Regions from separate parts of the Caldicellulosiruptor sp. F32 genome, predicted to be linked through region 2. Evidence: riboswitches for the same ligand, from Rfam matches in the RefSeq annotation. Region 2 holds a riboswitch; the other holds the start of a gene.
What was found. Region 2 has a riboswitch for cyclic di-AMP ahead of H964_RS09040 (C40 family peptidase). Riboswitches for the same ligand answer to the same signal wherever they lie in the genome.
Positions count from the first base shown of each region.

Region 1: another riboswitch for cyclic di-AMP. It lies ahead of H964_RS01730 (2-isopropylmalate synthase); the one in region 2 lies ahead of H964_RS09040 (C40 family peptidase).

Region 1 covers NZ_APGP01000025.1:105-5,304, reverse strand. Annotated here, with positions in the region: gene H964_RS01745 (ribulokinase) at 1-657, shown strand, start outside; gene H964_RS01740 (GntR family transcriptional regulator) at 778-1,872, shown strand; gene H964_RS01735 (L-ribulose-5-phosphate 4-epimerase) at 1,875-2,519, shown strand; gene H964_RS01730 (2-isopropylmalate synthase) at 2,607-3,965, opposite strand; cyclic di-AMP (ydaO/yuaA leader) riboswitch at 3,971-4,122, opposite strand; gene H964_RS01725 (DUF362 domain-containing protein) at 4,182-5,200, opposite strand, start outside.
Region 2 covers NZ_APGP01000101.1:180-5,379, reverse strand. Annotated here, with positions in the region: gene H964_RS09060 (ABC transporter substrate-binding protein) at 1-715, shown strand, start outside; gene H964_RS09055 (FecCD family ABC transporter permease) at 745-1,755, shown strand; gene H964_RS09050 (ABC transporter ATP-binding protein) at 1,760-2,986, shown strand; gene H964_RS09045 (lactate utilization protein) at 2,986-3,627, shown strand; cyclic di-AMP (ydaO/yuaA leader) riboswitch at 3,721-3,883, shown strand; gene H964_RS09040 (C40 family peptidase) at 3,891-4,847, shown strand; partial or broken gene H964_RS09035 (hypothetical protein) at 4,941-5,200, opposite strand, start outside.

The DNA of each region.
Region 1 (5,200 bases), on a different contig from region 2:
TTTGTTGAAAACTGCGTGCCAGCGCATTACTTTGAAGAAGCAAAGCAAAAAGGATTAAATATCTACCAGCTTCTAAAAGAAAAAGCAAAAGCATTAAAACCTGGTCAAAGCGGTCTTTTGGCGCTTGACTGGTGGAATGGTAACAGGTCAATTCTGGTTGATGCAGACCTCACTGGTATGATGCTTGGCATGACCTTAACTACAAAGCCAGAGGAGATGTACAGGGCACTGATTGAGGCAACAGCGTACGGCACAAAGATAATAATTGACAACTTCAATGAGCATGGCATTGAGGTAAGAGAGCTTTATGCGTGTGGTGGCATTGCTGAAAAAGACGAGCTTTTGATGCAGATTTATGCTGATGTGACAGGACTTGAGATAAAGGTATCAGCATCACCTCAGACGCCAGCACTCGGCTCTGCAATGTTTGGTGCAGTTGCTGCAGGAAAAGAAAAAGGTGGTTATGACAGCATATTTGAGGCTGCAAAGAAGATGGCAAAGTTAAAAGACTATTCTTACAAGCCAAATCCAAAAAATCATGAGATTTACAAAAAGCTCTACAGAGAATACAGAATTCTTCACGACTACTTTGGCAGTGGAGCAAATGATGTGATGAAGAGGCTAAAAGAGATAAAAGAAGAAGTTTCGAGGATGTAAAGCTTTTAGGTTTTTTAACTTTTCAAACACAGGCTACCCATTTTTAAAAAGCTTTTCGGACTTTTTGAAGGGTAGCCTGCGAGTTAAATAATGGTATTGATTTAAAATTTTTTAAGTGGTATGATAAAAATAAACTTGTATGGACAAGATGATGATAAAATGAGCAAAACCAAATATGAGATTATAAAAGATTTTATTATTGAAGGAATTAACTCTGGCAAGTTCAAAGAGGGCGAGAAGATTTATTCAGAAAATATGCTTGCAAGAAAGTTCAAAGTTTCTCGTCACACGGTAAGAAGAGCTATAATGGAACTTGAGTTTGAAGGACTCCTTGTGTCTCAAAAGGGGAGAGGTACGTTTGTTGCAAAGAAAAGTGCTGACAGCTCTAAATGCATTGCTGTTCTGACAACATTTATATCAGACTACATCTTTCCCCTGATTATAAGAGGAATTGAAAAGGTGATAGCACATGAAGGGTACGGGCTTTTGCTATTTTCAACCGACAACAGCTACGAATTTGAAAGATATCACTTAGAGAGCATAATAAACAATCCAAACATAGACGCTGTCATAATAGAGCCGACAAAAAGTGCCTTGCCTTCTAAAAATCAAGACCTTTACAGAAAACTTATACAAAAAGAGATTCCTGTAATTTTCATCAACACTATTTTACAAGACATAGCACAAAACTACATAATAACCAAAGACCAGTCAGCAGTTTATAAGCTTACCCAGAGTCTTATAAAAAGTGGGTGCAAAAAGCTTCTTGGCATTTTCAAAGGAGACGATTTGCAGGGGATAAAAAGGTATAGTGGGTTTGAAAAGGCATGCAAGGAGGCACAGGCAGAGTTTGATGCAATCTTTTTTACAAGTGAGGAGTACAATTTTGTTCATAACAGAGCAGCTGAAATCATCTCAAGAGAAAGATTTGATGCTGCTGTTTGTTACAACGACAAGATTGCCCTTCCTCTTTGTGTAAAGCTAAAAGAAATGGGATTTAGAATTCCTCAAGATATATCGGTTACTGGATATGACAACTCACTTCTTTCTACACTGACAGAAATAAAACTCACAACAGTTGAACACCCAAAAGAAAAGCTTGGCGAGATGGCAGCAAAAGCAGCACTATCTATGATAAAGAAGAGCAGAACTGGTGTCAAGGAAGAGGTTGAATGTGAGATAATCTTCAGAAATTCAACAAAAGGAGGATTTTAAAAATGCTTGAAAGCTTAAAAGAACTTGTTTGCAAATACAATTTATATCTTCCAAAATATGGTCTTGTTACATGGACATCCGGAAATGTGTCAGCTCGCGACCCTGACACAAACCTTGTTGTTATAAAACCATCAGGTGTGATGTACGACGATTTGACACCTGATAAGATGGTAGTTGTTGACATGGACGGAAATATTGTTGAAGGGAATTTAAAACCTTCAACAGACACTCTCACACATCTTTATGTATACAAGCACATGCCACATATAAATGCAGTGGTGCACACACATTCTAACTATGCAACGGCGTTTGCAGCACTGGGCCAGCCAATAAAAGTGTATTTGACAGCAATTGCCGATGAGTTTGGCTGTGAGATTCCATGCGGACCGTATGCTCAGATTGGTGGTGAAGACATAGGCAAGGTAATAGTTGAGTATATAGGAGAAAGTCCGGCAATTCTTCTTCAAAACCATGGAGTATTTACAATAGGAAGGACTGTTGATGAGGCAGTAAAAGCGGCTGTTATGGTAGAAGATGTTGCAAAAACAGTGTTTATTGCAAAGATGATGGGCGAGCCTATCGAGATTCCACCTGAAGAGGTAAAAAGAGCTCATGAGAGATACGTGACAAAATATGGACAAAAATGAGCATATTTTTAAATCAAACCCCCAGCACAAAAAGGTTTTATTATACAAAGCACAAGGCTGCCGTTAATTTGGCAGCCTTGCTTTATTTTATATTCCAAATACCTCTTTTACAACCTCTTTTAACTCTTCATCACTTATTGATGTATTTCTTCCATTTTCATATTGACCATCTACCCATTCTTTGACCTTCTGAACCCTTGGGTCTTTTTTGTCAACCTGAATGTCAATACCGCTGTCTTTAAAATACCTGTTTATCCAGATTACAATTCCTGCAATACCTGAGTATGCATCTATAATAACCTTTGGTGGTCTTCCCAAGATTTTACCTGTATCAAATATATTGTAGATTTCCTCATCCTTCATGAGCCCGTCTGCATGAATTCCAGCCCGTGTTGCGTTAAAGTTGTCACCAACAAAAGGCGTCATTGGCGGAATTTCATAGCCTATTTCTTTTTTGAAATAGTCGGCAATCTCAGATATCACAGCAACATTCATACCATCTGCACTGCCTCTTATCTGAATATATTCCATCACCATTGCCTCTAATGGTGTGTTGCCGGTTCGCTCACCTATTCCCAAAAGAGATGTGTTTACCATTGAGGCACCATAAAGCCATGCCATTGTTGAGTTTATGACTGCCTTGTAAAAATCGTTATGGCCATGCCATTCAAGCCACTCAGATGGCACCTCACCATAGTTTACAATCCCATAGATTATTTGAGGCACGCTTCTTGGAAGAGCCACCCCCGGTATTGGTGAGCCAAGCCCCAGCGTGTCACAGGCTCTGATTTTCACAGGCATATTTGCCTCTTTTGAAAGCTTCATAAGCTCATTTATAAACGGCAGGACAAACCCGTAAAAGTCTGCGCGTGTGATGTCTTCAAAATGGCAGCGTGGTATAATTCCTGCCTCTAAAGCTGCTGACACAATCTCTAAGTACTGTTTCATTGCCTGGCTTCGTGTCATCTTGAGCTTCTTAAAAATGTGATAGTCCGAGCATGAAACCAGAATTCCTGTTTCCTTGATACCAAGGCTCTTTACAATCTCAAAATCCTCTTTTTTTGCGCGAATCCAAGCAGTGACTTTTGGGAAATCATAACCCTTTTCCAAACACTTTAAAACTGCTTCCTTGTCCTGCTTTGAGTACACAAAAAACTCTGTGTGAAGAATAACGCCACTTCCATTGTCAAGCTCATGCAAGTAGTCATAAATCCTACAGATTTGCTCAACAGTGTAGGGTGAGCGTGACTGTTGGCCGTCTCTGAAAGTTGTGTCGGTAATATAAAGTTTTTCTGGCACGTTCATGGGCACAATCCTGTGGTTGAAAACAAGCCTTGGTACTTCATTGTAAGGATAGATGTTCCTGAAAAGATTTGGCTCTTCAACATCCCTGAACTGATACTCAATCTCAAGAATGTGAGTTTTTGGATTAAATTTAACATTCATAAAAACAAACCTCCCTTTCAAAGCTTCGGGGGTTAGCTGACGGGTTCGGGCAGAAAGGGATATTTGCCCTACAAGGCAAGATGCCTTGATTCACCCCGAAAAAGTGGGTCCCCCCTATCCTGTGGATTTTGCCACAGGAATTCAGCTTTTTTGTTTTTATTTTTTATTATGATTTTTATCATACCAGAAAAGCGGCAGTTTGGCAAGAAAGAATGTCTATACCTTTACAAGCTCATACTCCAAACTTCCAAGCCCAATCTCTTGAGCATGCTTTAGTGCAACTCTCCAGTCTGTGTCAGGATGAACGCTCTTGAACCTGTCAATCTTGCCGTCAACCTCAATGTGTTTTGCTGTTTCAAACACAGACCCAGCTGGTGTGAATGCAGAGCTATTTACAAGGTCAACACATGCCTTATCCAAAGCAACAGGGTCAAATGACGCAGCTATGCCGATATCTGGTGCAATAGGAATATCATTGTGTGACCAGCAGTCACAGTCAGGTGATATGTTCATTATAAAGTTTACATGAAAATGAGGCTTGTCTTTGAGCACCGCATATGCATACTCAGCAATCTTTTCGCTTGCAATTGATGCAGCCTCATCCCACTTGACTGTTGCTGCGCCAAACTGACACACTGCAACGCACTGACCACATCCAACACATTTTTCATAGTCAATGACCGCTTTTTTCTTCTCACTCAAAGTTATAGCAAACTGCGCACAGCTTTTGACGCACATTCCGCAGCCAACACATTTTGATGTCTTTATAACCGGCTTTGAGGATGAATGCATAAAAAGCTTTCCACCACGCGAGCCAGAACCCATCCCGATATTTTTGATAGCACCACCAAACCCTGTCATCTCATGACCTTTAAAGTGGTTCATTGAGATTATAATATCAGCATCTGCAATGGCAGAGCCAATCTTTGCTTTTTGAGTATGTTTAAGGTTCACCTCAATCTCTCTGTACTCTGTTCCTTTGAGCCCATCTGCGATGATTACATGACAGCCAAGTACAAGCGGGTTAAACCCATTTTCATACGCAGCTTCTAAGTGGTCCAGAGCATTGCTTCTTCTTCCCGTGTAAAGTGTGTTCGCATCTGTTACAAAAGGCTTGCCACCAAGGCTTTTAATGAGTTTTACAATCCTTGCGACATAGTTTGGTCTTATATACGCAAGGTTTCCTGGTTCTCCAAAGTGGACCTTGATAGCAACAAACTTGTTTTTAAAATCGA
Region 2 (5,200 bases):
TGCAGATGATAAGAACAATTCAAACGTTGTGAACTTGGCTAAAAATGTGAAAGGTAGATATTCAAGCAATGACATTGAAAAGATAATTGCTGCAAATCCTGACCTTGTAATTGTTCCCTATTATATAGACAAGTCAAAATATGACCTTTTGAAAAAGGGGCTTAAGTGTCCAATATATGTAAGTTTAAATCCAAATTCGATTTCAAATATCAAAAAGGAGATTATAAATCTTTCAAAGCTAACAGGTGAAATTCAGAAAGGCCAGGCTCTTATAAAGTACATGGATGACAAAATTAACTTTGTCCAAAAAAAGGTAAAATACTTAAGAAAGAAAAAGTATGTGCTTTTCTACACATATTACTTTAACTCAACATATGGAAGAAACACAACACAGCATGAGATTGCAAAATTTGCGGGGGTTATAAACATAGCTGCTGTTGCAGGTTTGAAAGGTTGGCCAACAATTACAAAAGAACAGATTTTAGAGTGGGACCCAGACATTATTGTTATTCCTTCTGCTTCATATAATCCAAAAAAGACTTCTCAGCAATATGTAGAAGAGTTTAAAAAAGACCCTGCTTTTAAGAATCTAAAAGCTGTTAAAAACAACGCAGTGATTATACTTGACGATAGACACGTTCAAACTGTTTCGCATTACATTGTTGAAGGTATTTACGACTTAGCAAAGGCTGCTTATCCATATCTGTTTAAATAACACAAAAGATTTTGAAGTGGTGGTAAGTATTGAAAAAGGTTTTAGTAGTACTGTGCGTAATACTTTTAATAGTATTTGTGGTCTCAATAGGGGTGGGAAGTGTGTTTATCCCTCCCCTTCGTGTTTTAAAGGCACTTTTTTCACTCATTGGTTTTAAAGTAGCTGGGGTCAGCCAGATGGATTTGACAATTATAGGCCAGATTAGACTTCCCAGAATAATAATTGCTATGATTGTAGGCATGAGCTTGTCTGTTGCAGGAGCACTTGTGCAGGGACTTTATAGAAACCCTATGGCAGATCCGGGTATAATTGGAACATCAAGCGGTGCGAGCCTGGGTGCAATTTCTTGTATTGCTCTTTCGTTCAACACCATAAGCATTTTTTATTTACCTTTATTTTCATTTGTAGGTGCACTTGGTATTTCTTTTTTAGTGTACAAGCTTGCAACAAAAGATGGAAAAACTCCCATTTTGAACCTGATATTAATTGGCATTGCTGTATCCACTTTTATATCCTCAATAAATTCCCTTATCCTTTCAAACATCAATCAGTACCAGGTAAGCGAGTATATATTTTGGATGCTTGGCGGGCTTGATAGCCGTAGTTGGACACATGTGAAGATAAGTTTTGTGCCTCTTGTTATTTTGATACTGTGTTCACTTATTTTCGCAAAGAGGATAAACATTCTAATATTAGGAGAAGAAGAAAGCTATACAATTGGTGTCAATCCTGAGAGGCTCAAAAAACAGCTTTTAGTTTTAGTTTCTCTTTTAACAGGGATTGCAGTTTCAGTATCAGGTGCGATTTCATTTGTGGGGCTGATAACACCACATATTTTAAGACTAATTGTCGGAAGTGATTATAGAAAGCTCATTCCTGCTTCAATTCTTGGTGGTGGAATTTTTTTGATTGTGTGCGACACAATTGCAAGAGTGCTGTTTTCACCAATTGAAGTAAAGGTTGGGATTATAACCTCAATTGTGGGTGCACCGTACTTTTTGTACCTTTTAAAAAAGCGCGAGAATGAGGTGACAATTTGATATTATGTCTCTTTATATAGAAAGTCTAAAGTGTGGGTATACAAAACCCATAGTAGAAGTCGAAAATGGAATAGAATTTAAAGAAGGAAAAGTCTATGGGATAGTTGGTCCAAATGGAAGTGGGAAAAGTACATTCATTAAGGCCTTAGCAGGGATTGTTAAAATTTTTGAAGGAAAGGTTTTTTATAATCAAACCGATATATTTTCGCTTTCTGATATTGAACGAGCAAAGATTATATCCTATATGCCCCAAAGTGTATTCTCAAACTTTCCTTTTACGGTGATTGACATAGTAATGATGGGAAGATACCCACACGAAAAGAGTAGGTTTTCAAACGACAAAGAGAGCAAGAAAGTTGCCGAAGAGAAAATAGATATGGTTGAGTTAACAGCAAAAAAGTATTCAAGCATCTTGCAGATTTCAGGTGGTGAGAGGCAAAGAACTTCGTTTGCAAGGGTACTTGCCCAAGAGAGCAAAGTTTTACTTTTAGATGAGCCAAATTCAAACCTTGACATTACACATCAAGAAAAGATTTTAAATATTGTAAAGGATGAAGTGAGATTAGGCAAGATTGCAATAATGGCACTTCACAACATTAAACTCGCGGCGAAGTTTTGTGACATTGTCTTTTTGATGAAAGATGGCAAAATTGTAGACTTTGGAAGGCCACAGGATGTGATAAATGCAGAGAATATAAAAAAGGTGTACAATACCGAAGCAATTGTCTATAGAAATCCATTTGGAATATTTGACATTGAACTAATTCAAAAAGAATATGAAAAGGGTGTTCATGTGCACGTTGTAGCAGGCGGAGGTCAAGGACAAGCAGTTTTTAAACTTTTGGTTGAGATGGGATTTAAGGTTACAACAGGTGTTCTTGCAACAAATGACACAGACTATGAAACTGCTCAGGCACTTTCTATATACACAGTTTTCACAATGCCATTTATGCCAATTGGAGAAGTAGAGTACATTGAAAATGTTGAGCTAATAAAGAAAGCAGATTTTTGTATTTTGTGCGATATTCCGTTTGGAATTCAGAATGTAAAAAATCTTGAATCACTAAGGTTTGCAAAGAAACTATTTATTATAGAACAAGAAGATATTTCAAATCGTGACTTTACAAATGGAATAGCAACAAGTCTTTACAATAGCCTAAAAGAAAAAGCTGTTGTTTTAAATACCTTAGAGGAGCTAAAACACATACTTCAAAGGGAGGAGAAAAAATAATGAATCCAAACAAAAAATGGTGGATTGATATAAATCTTGAAACTTTGAAGAAAAACCTTGAGTTGAGAAATTTTGAATGTTTTATTGTAGACAAAAAAGAGGATATTGTACCTCTTTTAGAAAAAATAATTGAAAAAGGTTCAGTGGTTTCGTGTGGAGGTTCAATGACGCTTTTTGAGTGTGGGGTAATTGATTTTTTGAGAAATGGGAAGTTTAACTTCTTGGACAGGTACAAAGAGGGGTTAAGTGGCGACGAGCTTGGAGAGATTTACAGAAAATCGTTTTGGGCAGATTACTATATTATGTCTTCAAATGCCATAACCCTTGATGGCAAACTTATCAATATTGACGGCAATGGTAATAGACTTGCAGCTTTGATGTTTGGACCAAAAAACGTGATAGTAATTGTTGGGATAAACAAGCTTGTCTTGAATGAGCAGGAAGGAATAAACAGGGTAAGAAACATTGCATCACCTATGAATGCAAAAAGACTTTCAAAGAATACACCTTGTACTTCTTCTGGTAAATGTCATGATTGTTTGAGCCAGGACTGTATATGCAGCCATATTGTTGTCACAAGGAGGCACCCTGTAAAAGGGCGTATAAAGATAATAATAGTAAAAGAGGAGTTAGGATTTTGAGCAGTAATATTTTAGCAACATTCGTGTAACAATTTCGTAAAAAGAGGTTGACGTAATATCGAAATTATAATAAAATAATAACATCAAAATGATTAACAAAAGTGGCTGAATGCATGAGGCAGTTTGTTAAATTTGCCCCATGCAGCGGGAGAACCAGCTTTATTGTGGGGTGAATCGGCAAGCTTTGGCTGCCGTAGGGATGTCCTTCTTGTCCCGAACCCGTCAGCTAATCCCGTAAGCCCAAAAAAGAAGGGAGTTTTTAAATGAATACTAAAGCTTTAATTGGAATTTTGATGTTTTTGCTGCTTATAACATGGAGTAGCAAAGGTTTTGCAAAGACAGCGGAGGCAACAGTTACTGTCAACATCCGAAACAGTCCTTCAACATCATCAAAAGTATTAGGAGTTTTTCCAAAAGGCTTTAAAGCGCAGGTTTTATCATCCACAGGTGGATGGGTTAAGATTTCATTTGATGGTGTTGTTGGGTATGTTAAATCTGATTACATAAAGCTTACAAAAGACAGCAGTACTTCAAATGCAGTAAAAAGTTCTACAAATACAAGGCAAGTAGTTTCTCAGATGCCGATGGCAACCGTTCTAAAAGACAATGCAAGGGTCAGAAGTAATATGTCCACTTCCTCAAAAATACTAAAAACATTGAAGAAGGGTAGCAAGGTATACGTTTTGGCAAGAGAGCGAAACGGTTGGATAAAGGTAAAAACGCTCGATGGCACAGTTGGATATATGGCATATTACCTTTTAAAAATGTCAACAAACCTTACAACAAAGATATCATCACGTGGCAGATATGATAGGGAAGCTCAAGTTGCTTACAATGGCAGTTTAGCTGATAGAATACTTGGGTTTGCTAAAAACCTTTTAGGGATACGGTATCGATATGGTGGTTCATCTCCTTCGACAGGGTTTGACTGTTCAGGATTTGTTCAATATGTGTTTAGAAACTTTGGGATTAGCTTAGAAAGAACTGCAGCTGACATGGCAGCTACAGACGGTGTGAGAATATCATATAATGAGTTAAGACCTGGTGATTTGGTATTTTTTGATACAGACGGTGGTAGAAATTATATCAATCACGTTGGAATTTATCTGGGTGGTGGTAAATATATTCATGCATCGAGTGCAAGAGGCTGTGTTACAATTTCAGACCTTACTTCAAAGTATGGTACATCGTTCATGATGGCAAAAAGAGTGATAAGGTAAAAAGACAAGGGGGTTTTCCAGCTAAAAAGGAAAGCCCCCTTTTTGAGTGCAACCATAGATTATACAAGTATTTTTTTGATTCATTTCTTGCCTTTATTTTTCGTCCTTCTTTACAAGAGGCAGGATTAATCTTTTAACATCATCTTCGCACCTAATCTCCCCAGATACTTTATTGAGTTCCCACTCCTCGTGGTGTACAATCTCACTGCCAGGTAGCAAATTGTAAAGAGGACTTAATGTTTCCATCTCAAGCATGAAATCAGTTGTATATGTTTCATATGAGCACCCAAAATCTGGGTATTCAGCACCTTCTATATGTTTGTAGTATTTTACGAACAGATCTCCGTCATTTA